Regions from separate parts of the Halomonas elongata DSM 2581 genome, predicted to be linked through region 2. Evidence: riboswitches for the same ligand, from Rfam matches in the RefSeq annotation. Region 2 holds a riboswitch; each other region holds the start of a gene.
What was found. A riboswitch is a leader RNA that binds a small molecule or an ion and turns the genes downstream of it on or off. The one in region 2 is predicted to bind thiamine pyrophosphate.

Region 1: linked by a shared signal. The riboswitch ahead of tenA (thiaminase II) and the one ahead of thiM (hydroxyethylthiazole kinase) in region 2 are both predicted to bind thiamine pyrophosphate.
Region 3: linked by a shared signal. The riboswitch ahead of HELO_RS02760 (SLC5/6 family protein) and the one ahead of thiM (hydroxyethylthiazole kinase) in region 2 are both predicted to bind thiamine pyrophosphate.

The regions. Positions count from the first base shown of each region.
Region 1 covers NC_014532.2:2,523,450-2,526,696, reverse strand. The annotation lists gene thiC (phosphomethylpyrimidine synthase ThiC) at 1-293, opposite strand, end outside; gene tenA (thiaminase II) at 724-1,392, opposite strand; TPP riboswitch at 1,464-1,605, opposite strand; gene mdoH (glucans biosynthesis glucosyltransferase MdoH) at 1,650-3,247, opposite strand, start outside.
Region 2 covers NC_014532.2:3,867,829-3,871,075, forward strand. The annotation lists gene HELO_RS18155 (hypothetical protein) at 1-237, shown strand, start outside; gene HELO_RS18160 (C40 family peptidase) at 309-812, shown strand; gene HELO_RS18165 (peroxiredoxin) at 1,091-1,729, shown strand; TPP riboswitch at 1,804-1,904, shown strand; gene thiM (hydroxyethylthiazole kinase) at 1,938-2,744, shown strand; gene thiE (thiamine phosphate synthase) at 2,734-3,247, shown strand, end outside.
Region 3 covers NC_014532.2:598,116-601,362, forward strand. The annotation lists gene HELO_RS02755 (amino acid deaminase) at 99-1,310, shown strand; TPP riboswitch at 1,414-1,522, shown strand; gene HELO_RS02760 (SLC5/6 family protein) at 1,512-2,918, shown strand; gene ilvD (dihydroxy-acid dehydratase) at 3,021-3,247, shown strand, end outside.

The DNA of each region.
Region 1 (3,247 bases), 1.3 Mb from region 2:
TCGGTGTCGTCGCGCTCCTCGATCCAGGTACGGCGCAGTTCGGGCAGCCCGCGGCGCAGGTCGATGCTGGCCTCGGGGTCGGTGTAGGGGCCGGAGGTGTCGTAGACCAGCAACGGCGGGTTGTCTTCGTCGGCCCCGGAGGTGCTGGTCGGCGAGAGGCTGATCTCGCGGAAGGGGACGCGGATGTCGGGCCGCGAGCCCTCGACATGGATCTTGCGCGAACCCGGCAGGGCCTGGACGGCGGCCTCGTCGACGCGGGCGGTTTCGTTGAGGAAGTTGGTGGTCTTGCTCATGGTCGTGCTCCCTTGGCTTGGATGATTTGTCAGGGAGGACCGCTGGGGGACAGGGGCCACCGGGCGGGATGGTCCGGCGGCGTATCGCTTGATCCCTACGCTGGTCCTAGCCAGTGCAGAGGGTATTTACAAATGCCACGAGCGATGGCCAGGGCTAGGCGAAATCAGCCGAAAACGCGGAGTTTACGATGAGGTAAATGAGCATTTTGAGGCTGATTTCAACGCGGCATGGCCGAGCGCAGTAGTTTGTAAACACCCTCTCAGGTTCAACGGGATCCATGCTGTTTTCGCATGATCTCAGCCGTCGTCAACGGCACCCCGTCAAGCGTGGTAGTGCCCGCCATTGCTGGCGGACGGTTTCAGTGCCGGGAAGTTTCTGCCTGGAGCTCCTGGCGTCCGCGCAGCCGGCAATGGTTATCAAGGCAGTGGGCTAGTCCGCGCGGTCCAGCCCCATCTGCCAGAAGTCGATCTCCAGGCGGGTGGCGTCGCGGAAGATGCCCGCCAGCCGCGCGAAGCGCTCGGGTGTGACCTCCGCCAAACGAGCGTCCAGCCAGGCAACTTCGTCGTGCATGGCCCCCTGGAAATCGTCGCTTTCGTACATGGCGATCCAGGCGTCGAAAGGATTGTCGTCGCCCCGTATGGTTTCCTGGCGCGCGTTCAGCCAGTTGGCGATCTCGCCGTAACCCACCAGGCAGGGGGAGAGCGCCACGTGAAGGTCGAGCAGATCGCCGCGACTGCCGGTGTCCAGTACGTAACGGGTATAGGCGAGAGTGGCGCGGGCTTCGGGCAGCTTGGCCAGGTCATCCTCGGAAATGCCCCATTCGCGGCAGAACCCCACGTGCAGGCCGAGCTCCACGTCGAGAATGGTCTTGAGCCCCTCGAAGGCATGGCGCAACTCGGTCAGGTCGTGGCTCTTGTAGGCCGCCAGAGCATAGGCCCGGGAGAAGTGGATCAGGAACAGGTAGTCCTGCTGCAGGTAGTGGCGAAAGGCCGCCGGGTCGAGGCTGCCATCACCGAGGGAGCGAACGAAGTCGTGCTCGATATAGGCGCGCCAGTCTTGCTGGCAGGCGTCGGTCAGGTCGCTGAAACGATAACCCATCATGTCTCCGGTGTCGGGATCCGGAAAGCGGGCGAAGCGAAACGAGGAGGGAGGACTGCCGGGAGAAGAGGTCGAGTCCACCGCCTGATTCCCTACGCCGGTTCACGTGCGCGATGGCGCACCTACCCGGATCAGGTTCCACGGGATCAACGCTGTGTTCGTCGCGAACGCGCGTCATCTCAGCCGGCTCAACCGGCACCCCGTCAAGCGAGTGGCCTCAGTCTAGCAGCTTGTTCGGCAATGAACAGTCCCCCTCGTCATTTGCCGATACCTTGCTGCTGAGTGGGCGGGTGGCGTGCCCAGTCCCGCGAGAAGGATTGAAGCGGCATGTCGCAGGGGCGTTCCGCAGGCGGCGGCGCCGGCTCGGCATTGCCGTCGACGGTGGCGGGAAGCGTCAGCCCTTTCAACACGGCGGGTGGGGCCGTCTCGCTGGGTACCAGCAACAGGCCACGTTGCCGTAGGCGTCGGCCGATGGTGAGGCTGCTGCTCAGGCGAACCAGGGGCGCGGCCAGCATCAGGCCCAGCCAGACGGGCGTCAGCCACCAGAAGAAGGTCGGGGTGTACCACCAGGTGATCCAGGCCCAGAAGGTGCCCGCCAGGGTGCCCGGCCAGGTATGGCGCAGCGCTTCGCGCCAGGGCAGGGCACGTCCCTCGCGGGATTGTGGATTCCAGGCGACCGTGCGCCCGCTCAACACTTCGATCACGAAGCGGCTGTGAAAGACCATCATCAGCGGGGCGATCAGCATCGCGAACAGGGCTTCCAGCAGGGCGCTCGCCGCCAGCTTGGCCCGACCGCCGTACAGGCCCGGATGCCGGCGCAACGCCAGGCAGACGCCCAGGACCTTGGGCATCAGCAGCATCGCCAGGGTGCCGCCGAGCAGGGGCATGATCAGGTTGGGTGGGGCGATGGGCCAGTTGGGAAAGAGCTGGGCGTTGGAGGTGAAGAAGTTGGGCTCGATGAGAGCGCGCATCAGGGCGTCGATGGTGCTGACCACCAGGATCGCCAGCCAGATCAGCGATGACAGGTAGGCCAGGGCGCCGCACAGGAAATGCACACGGCTGAGCATGTGCAGGCCGCTGCCACCCAAGAGGCGCAGGTGCTGCAGGTTGCCCTGGACCCAGCGGCGATCGCGCTTGGCGTAGTCGAGGATATGGCTCGGCATTTCCTCGAAGCTGCCGCCGAGATCGGTGCGCATGCGCACTTCCCAGCCGGCGCGTCGCAACAGGGCCGCCTCGACGAAGTCGTGGCTCAGGATGTCGCCGCCGAGTGGCGGGCGTCCGGGCAGTTCGGGGAGTCCGCAATGTCGAGTGAAGGCGTCGACGCGCATGATGGCGTTGTGCCCGAAGTAGTTGGCGGCATCGGACTGCCAGAAGCTCAGCCCGGTGGCCAGCATGGGCGAATAGACGGCGGCGGCGAACTGGTTGGCGCGGCCGAACAGGCTGTCCTGGCGGACCGGGATCGGCACTGTCTGCAGCAGGCCGAGGCGCGGATTGGCTTCCATCTCCGCGATCAGTTGGTGCACGGTGTCACCGCTCATCAGGCTGTCGGCGTCGAGCACCAGCATGAAGTCATAGTGCTGCCCCCAGCGCTGGCAGAAGTCGCCCAGATTGCCGGCCTTGCGGCCGGCATTGCTGTCACGGTGCCGGTAGTGGAGCTGGCAGTGGTCGGCAAGGCGATGCTGCAGCGCGGCCATGGTGGCGCGTTCCCGGGCGACGATGTCGGCGTCGGTGCTGTCGCTGAGTACGAAGGCTTCGATGCGTCGTGCTTCGGTGATCGGCGGCAGGTCTCGACAGGTGGCCTCGAGACCGGCGGCTACCCGTTCGACATCCTCGTTGTGGATCGGCATGACCAGAG
Region 2 (3,247 bases):
ATCTATACGGTGCGCTTCCACCATGCCAGCGGCGTCTCCACCCTCACCGACAAGGCCGGAAATACCTGCACCTACCTGGGTACCGGCGAGATTCGCGAACGCCTCGGCGAACTGGGCCTGACCCACGGCGTATTGACCTGGGACGACCAGTGCGGCGACGAGATGATCGGCGTTCCCGGACACGCCATGACGCCCGAAGAACGCTTGACCCATGGCACGCGTATCGCCTTCCGCTGATACTCGCCAGCGCCAGCATCACGGGCTAGGCTGTAGGCGGGAGAGGGATTCCTTATGCCATGGAGCCGCGCATGCCGCCACGACTTGCCTGCCATCGCCACGTCACGCCCCTGATATCGAAATGGCTGCTGGCAACGCTACTGCTCTCGTGGCTGGCCGGCTGTGCCGGTCCCGACCTGGCGACCCGGGACGGTGGCAATCTCTCCATGGAGCGCACCATGATCCTCGCCGAAGCACGCCAGACGCTCGGCACGCCCTACCGTTTCGGCGGGGACACCCCGAGCGGCCTGGACTGCTCGGGGCTGGTGCAGCTCGCCTACGCCCGGGCGGGCATCAAGGTGCCCCGGACTTCCCGCCGGCAGTTCGAGAACCTGCCGCCGATCGACAAGGCCCGCCCGGGGGATCTGTTGTTCTTCGACACCGCCGGCCGCGGTGATGCCAGCCATGTCGGCATCTACCTGGGGCATGGCCAGATGATCCACGCCCCGGGCCGGGGGCGGCGCGTCACCACCTCGGCGGTGGATCTGGATTACTGGCGGGAGCGGTATCTCGGCGCCGCCGCTCCAGCCCCCTAGAAGACACTGCTTGAGAGCGAATGGCCAAACGTTCAATGGCAGTAGGCGCCGGGGACAAGACGAAGCGAGGGTCATCCGCCATGAATGGCGGATGTAGCGCCCAGGGAGGGGTTCACAGCGCCCTATCGATGGTCCGCTCGAAGCCCGAGCTAAGCGTAAATTCGACTGAGCATATGGCCAGCGGTTGTTTCCACACGCGCCATCATCGTGCAATGCTTGAAACCGTCGAACCGGCACCGCGCCCGCGATGCCACTTACCCATCCATCAGGAGGCCAACATGGCACTGCAACTCGGCGATACAGCGCCCGACTTCACCCAAGAGAGCACTGCCGGCACCATCAATTTCCACGAGTGGGCCGGAGACAGTTGGGTCATTCTGTTCTCGCATCCCAAGGACTTCACCCCGGTGTGCACCACCGAGCTCGGCGAAGTCTCGCGACTCAAGCCGGAATTCGACAAGCGCAACACCAAGGCCATCGGCCTTTCCGTGGACCCGCTCGAGGATCACGAAGCCTGGGCCGGGGATATCCAGGAAACCCAGGGGCAAGGCTTGAACTTCCCGCTGCTGGCGGACGGCGACCGCAAGGTCAGCGACCTCTACGGCATGATTCACCCCAACGCCAACGACACCCTGACGGTGCGCAGCGTCTTCATCATCGATCCGAACAAGAAGGTGCGCCTGACCATCACCTATCCGGCCAGCACCGGCCGCAACTTCGCCGAGGTGCTGCGCGTACTCGACAGCCTGCAGCTCACCGACGAACACAAGCTGGCCACGCCGGTGAACTGGCAGGATGGTGATGACTGCATCATCGTGCCCGCCGTGAGCAACGAAGAGGCCAAGACCCTCTTCCCCGAAGGCTGGGACGAGCAGAAGCCCTACCTGCGCCTGGTCAAGCAGCCCAAGCGTTCCTGAGGCAAAGGACGGCGGCGACGGCAAGGCTCGTCGCCGCCTCTTTACAGGTGCCAACCGGGCACGGATAGTAGAAGGCCTGACGACAGGGGCGCCGGACGCCATGCCGCCCGGCTGAGACGCACCCTCATCACCTGACCCGGATAATGCCGGCGGAGGGAGTCGTGCCGGCCATCCCGAGGCCAGCACCTCCCGCCGCCCGGGAGGCGCCATGCACACCATCGACCTCGCTCGCCACCTGAACCGTGTGCGCGAGACCTGCCCGCTGGTTCACAACATCACCAATCATGTCGCCATGAACACCATGGCCAACGTCCTGCTCGCCCTGGGCGCCTCACCGGCCATGGCCCATGCCCGCGAGGAGGTCGAGGAGTTCGCCGCCCTGGCCGGTGCTCTGACGCTCAACATCGGCACCCTGTCGCCCGACTGGGTGGACGCCATGGACGCTGCCGCCCGCGCCGCCAATGAGGCCGGCACACCCTGGGTACTCGATCCCGTGGCAGTCGGCGCCACGACCCTGCGCCGCAAGGCCGGCGCCCGCCTGCTGGCGCTTTCGCCGACGGTGGTGCGCGGCAATGCCTCGGAAATCATGGCTCTGGCCGAGCAGGGCGGCGGTGGCCAGGGTGTCGACAGCACCGATACCACCGAAGCGGCGGAACGTGCCGCCGTGGACCTGGCTCGGCGCACCGGCGCCGTGATCGCCGTCACCGGCGAAACCGACCTCGTCACCGATGGCGAGCGCCTGGCACGCGTGGCCGGCGGGCATGCCCTGATGCCGCGCGTCACCACCCTGGGCTGTGCCCTGACGGGCGTGGTGGGCGCTCACCTGGCCGTCGCCGAGGACCCATTCGAGGCCTGCGTGGCGGCGTTGGCCGGCTATGCCGTGGCCGGAAGCATTGCCGGAGAGAGCGCCCGGGGGCCGGGCAGTTTCGCCGTGGCCTTCCTCGATGCCCTGCATGCCCTCGACACCGACACCCTGACCGCCCGCGCCCGACTGGAGATCACCCATGCGCGTTGACCTTTCCCTCTATCTGGTCACCGACCCCGAGCTATGCGCCGAGCGTGGCCTGGAGGAAACCGTCGTCGCCGCCGTGCGCGGTGGCGTAACCCTGGTACAGCTACGCGACAAGCACGCCAGCGATGCCGAACTGGTACCCGTGGCGCGACGCCTGAAGACCGCCCTGGCAGGCAGCAGCGTGCCCCTGCTGATCAATGATCGACTGGAGGTGGCCCTGGCCAGCGGCGCCGACGGACTGCACATCGGCCAGGATGACGGCGAAGTCGACGATGCCCGGGCCGCCCTCGGAGCGGACGCCATCCTCGGCCTCTCGGTGCAGACACCCGAGCAACTCGCCCGAATCAATGCCGCCAAACTCGACTATCTGGGGCTGGGGCCAGTCTTCGCCACTCCCAGCAAGCGCGACCACGCCCAGCCTCTCGGCTTCGACGGCCTGGCGGAACTGGCCGGCGCCAGCCCGCTGCCGACCGTGGCCATCGGCGGCCTCAAGGCCGAACACGTCG
Region 3 (3,247 bases), 790 kb from region 2:
TTTCTAACAAGAAATCAATATGTGTGAAAGTTTTTATCAGGGCGCCGTCGCGAAGGCGGTGTCGCAAGGCCCGATTCCCGAACACGAGGAGTGACGAGATGCGTCAGATGGCGTCGAAGATGGGTGACAAGGGAGTCCCGGAATCCGGGACCTCGCTGCTGGAGGGCGTGAGTCTGCCGGCGGCGGCGATCCAGGAAGCGCCGCTGGCGCACAACCTGGCGTGGATGCAGCGTTTCGCCGAGTCGCATGGCGCAGAGCTGGCGCCGCACGGCAAGACCACCATGACGCCCGAGCTGTTCCGTCGTCAGCTCGAGGCGGGCGCCTGGGGCATCACCCTGGCCACCGCACCGCAGTGTCGCGCGGCGTTCGTCAGTGGAGTCGAGCGGTTGTTGATGGCCAACCAGCTGGTGGGCCGTGCCAACATGGCGATCATTGCCGATCTGATCGAGGCGGGCGCCGACTTCCACTGCGTGATCGATGGCGAGGACAATGCGCGGGCCCTGGGGCGTTTCTTCTCTGAACGTGGCCTGACCCTCAAGGTGCTGATCGAGCTGGGCGTCGAAGGCGGGCGCACCGGCTGCCGTTCCGTCGAGGCGGTGAGCGAGCTGGCCCGGATCGTCGACACCGAGCCGGGCCTGGCATTGGCCGGCATGGAAGGCTACGAGGGCGTGGTGCATGCCGAGGATCCGGTGCCGGCGATTCGCGATTACGCCGCACGGCTGGTCGAGGCCGCCCGTCGCCTGGATGACGAGGGCCGGTTCGGCGTGGATGCCCCGATCATCACCGCCTCGGGATCGGCCTGGTATGACCTGATCGCCGAGACCTTCGACGCCGCCGAGCTGCGCTCCCGCTTCACCCCGGTGATCCGCCCGGGCTGCTATGTGGTGCACGATCATGGCATCTATCGCCAGGCCCAGCGCGGCGTGCTGTCGCGGCGGCCCGATCTGCACGAAGGGCTGCGGCCGGCGCTCGAGGTCTTCGCCCAGGTGCAGTCGTTGCCCGAGCCGGGACTGGCCATCGTGGCGCTCGGCAAGCGCGACATCGGCTTCGATCACCTGCCCGAGCCGCTGCGCCGCTATCGCGAGGGCGGCTCGGCGGACGAGGTGCTGAGCGTGTCGGGCTGGGAGCTCACCAAGCTGATGGACCAGCATGCCTTCATCCGCTTGCCCGAGCACGCCGACAATGTACGGGTCGGTGACGTGGTGGCCTTCGGGGCTTCCCACCCCTGCCTGACCTTCGACAAGTGGCGGCGCATCTGCCTGGTCGATGAACACCTGACGGTGACCGAGACGCTCGAAACGGCGTTCTGAGCCACTGTTCGTCTTCCACTGCTGAGTGTGGCATGCTGTCGGGCGGTCCTTCCGGGCCGTCATGCACAGGGTGATTTTCGCGGCCTGTGCCCCACAATTCATTCACTGTCGCCAGGGGAGTCTCGTACCGACGGGGCTGAGAAAGCGCGTGACGCTGACCCTGGAACCTGATCCGGTTCACACCGGCGGAGGAAGTGCGACATGCCTTACTTGACGTCAGCCGTGCTCGGCGCGGCGCTGCTGTGTTTTGCCTACCTGGGCCTGCGGGCCCGCCGGGCCGATGGCCCCCTCGACGACTATGTGACCGCTCGCAACTCCCAGAGCGCCCGCTCGCTGGGCGTTTCCTTCCTGGCATCGGGCATGGGGGCCTGGATTCTCTTCGCGCCACCGGAGATCGGTGCCATGGTCGGGCCGTTGGCGCTGGTCGGCTATGCCCTCGGCTCCGCCTTGCCCTTCATCGTGCTGAGCCTGTACGGGCCGGTGATCCGTCGTTACCTGCCCGAGGGGCGCAGCATCGGCGAGTTCGCCGAGGCCTGCTATGGGCAGGGCGTGCGGCGCTGGGTCACGCTCGTTTCGATCCTCTACATGGCGTGTTTCCTGGCCGCCGAACTGACGGCCATTGGCGCGATTGCCTCCTTGCTTTCCGAGGTGCCGGCGGGGCTGGTGGTGATGGGCGTGGCGGTCGTCACCCTGGTGTACACGGCAGTGGGCGGACTGCGTGCCAGCCTGGCCACGGATCGCTGGCAGGGCTGGCTGCTGCTGGCGCTTCTGGTGCTGGTGGCCGGCGTGGTGGTCTGGGTCCTGCCGCCCTTGCCGGAAAACGCGTCAATGCCGACCACGCCTTCGGTGAATGCCCTCTCGGTGGCCTTGACCCTGATTATCGCGGTCACGGCGGCGGAGCTGTTCCACCAGGGGTACTGGCAGCGTGTCTGGGCCGCCGAGACGAATGGCGCACTGGGGCGCGGCGCCCTGCTGGGCGGGGTTGGCGTGCTGCTGGTGGTCATGGTGATCGGTGGCCTCGGCATTCTGGCCGCCATGCATGGATTGCCGTTGGGCGAGCCGCCGATTCCCTTCTTCGCGCTGCTGGCCGAGGCGCCGGGTTGGCTGGCCGTGCCGGCACTGGTGCTGGCCGTCACCCTGGTGGCGTCGAGCGTGGATACCCTGCAGAACGCCATCGCCTCCCTGGTGGTGGCGGGCTCCGGGCGTCGCGGGCTATCCATCGGCTCCGCGCGGCTGGCCACCGTGGTCCTGATGGTCCCGGTGGTGGTGGTCGCCCTGCAGGAACTCTCCGTGTTGCGGCTGTTTCTGATCGCCGATCTGCTGTGTGCGGCCACCGTGGTGCCGGTCTTGCTGGGCGTCTGGCGGCGGATGGGCTCCCTGGCGGCAATGGCCGGCGGTGTGGCAGGCCTGGTGGGTGCGGTCGTGCCGGGCTGGGTGGCCCAGGGCAGCCTGATGGCGGGCGTTCAGGCGGCCAGCTTCCCGGGTGGCATTCCCACCTTGTCGCCGTTTCTCTGCGCCCTGATCGCCTCGACGCTGGTCAGTCTGTTGATTGCCTGGTGTCGGCCCGCCCGGCGTTCCCGGTCGGTCGCCTCCGAGGGTGTCTCCTGAGTCGCGAGTGCCAATGGGCAGGCCTTCCCGGGTTGCCAGCGCGGGTGTGGCCAGCCACCCTCTAAGGTCTGACTAGCGAGCCGAGACCCGAGGAGAACCCGCATGAGCGATACGCCAAGTGATTCACGTCGTCGCTATTCCGCCCCGGTGGTGGATGGCGTCGGCAAGTCGGCCAGCCGCGCCATGCTGCGCGCGGTGGGCTTTTCCGATGACGACTTCAGCAAGCCGCAGGTGGGTATCGCCTCGACCTGGAGCCAGGTCACGCCCTGCAACAGCCATCTCGGCGAGCTGGCCGATCGGGCCAGTGCCGGCGCCGATGCGGCCGGTGG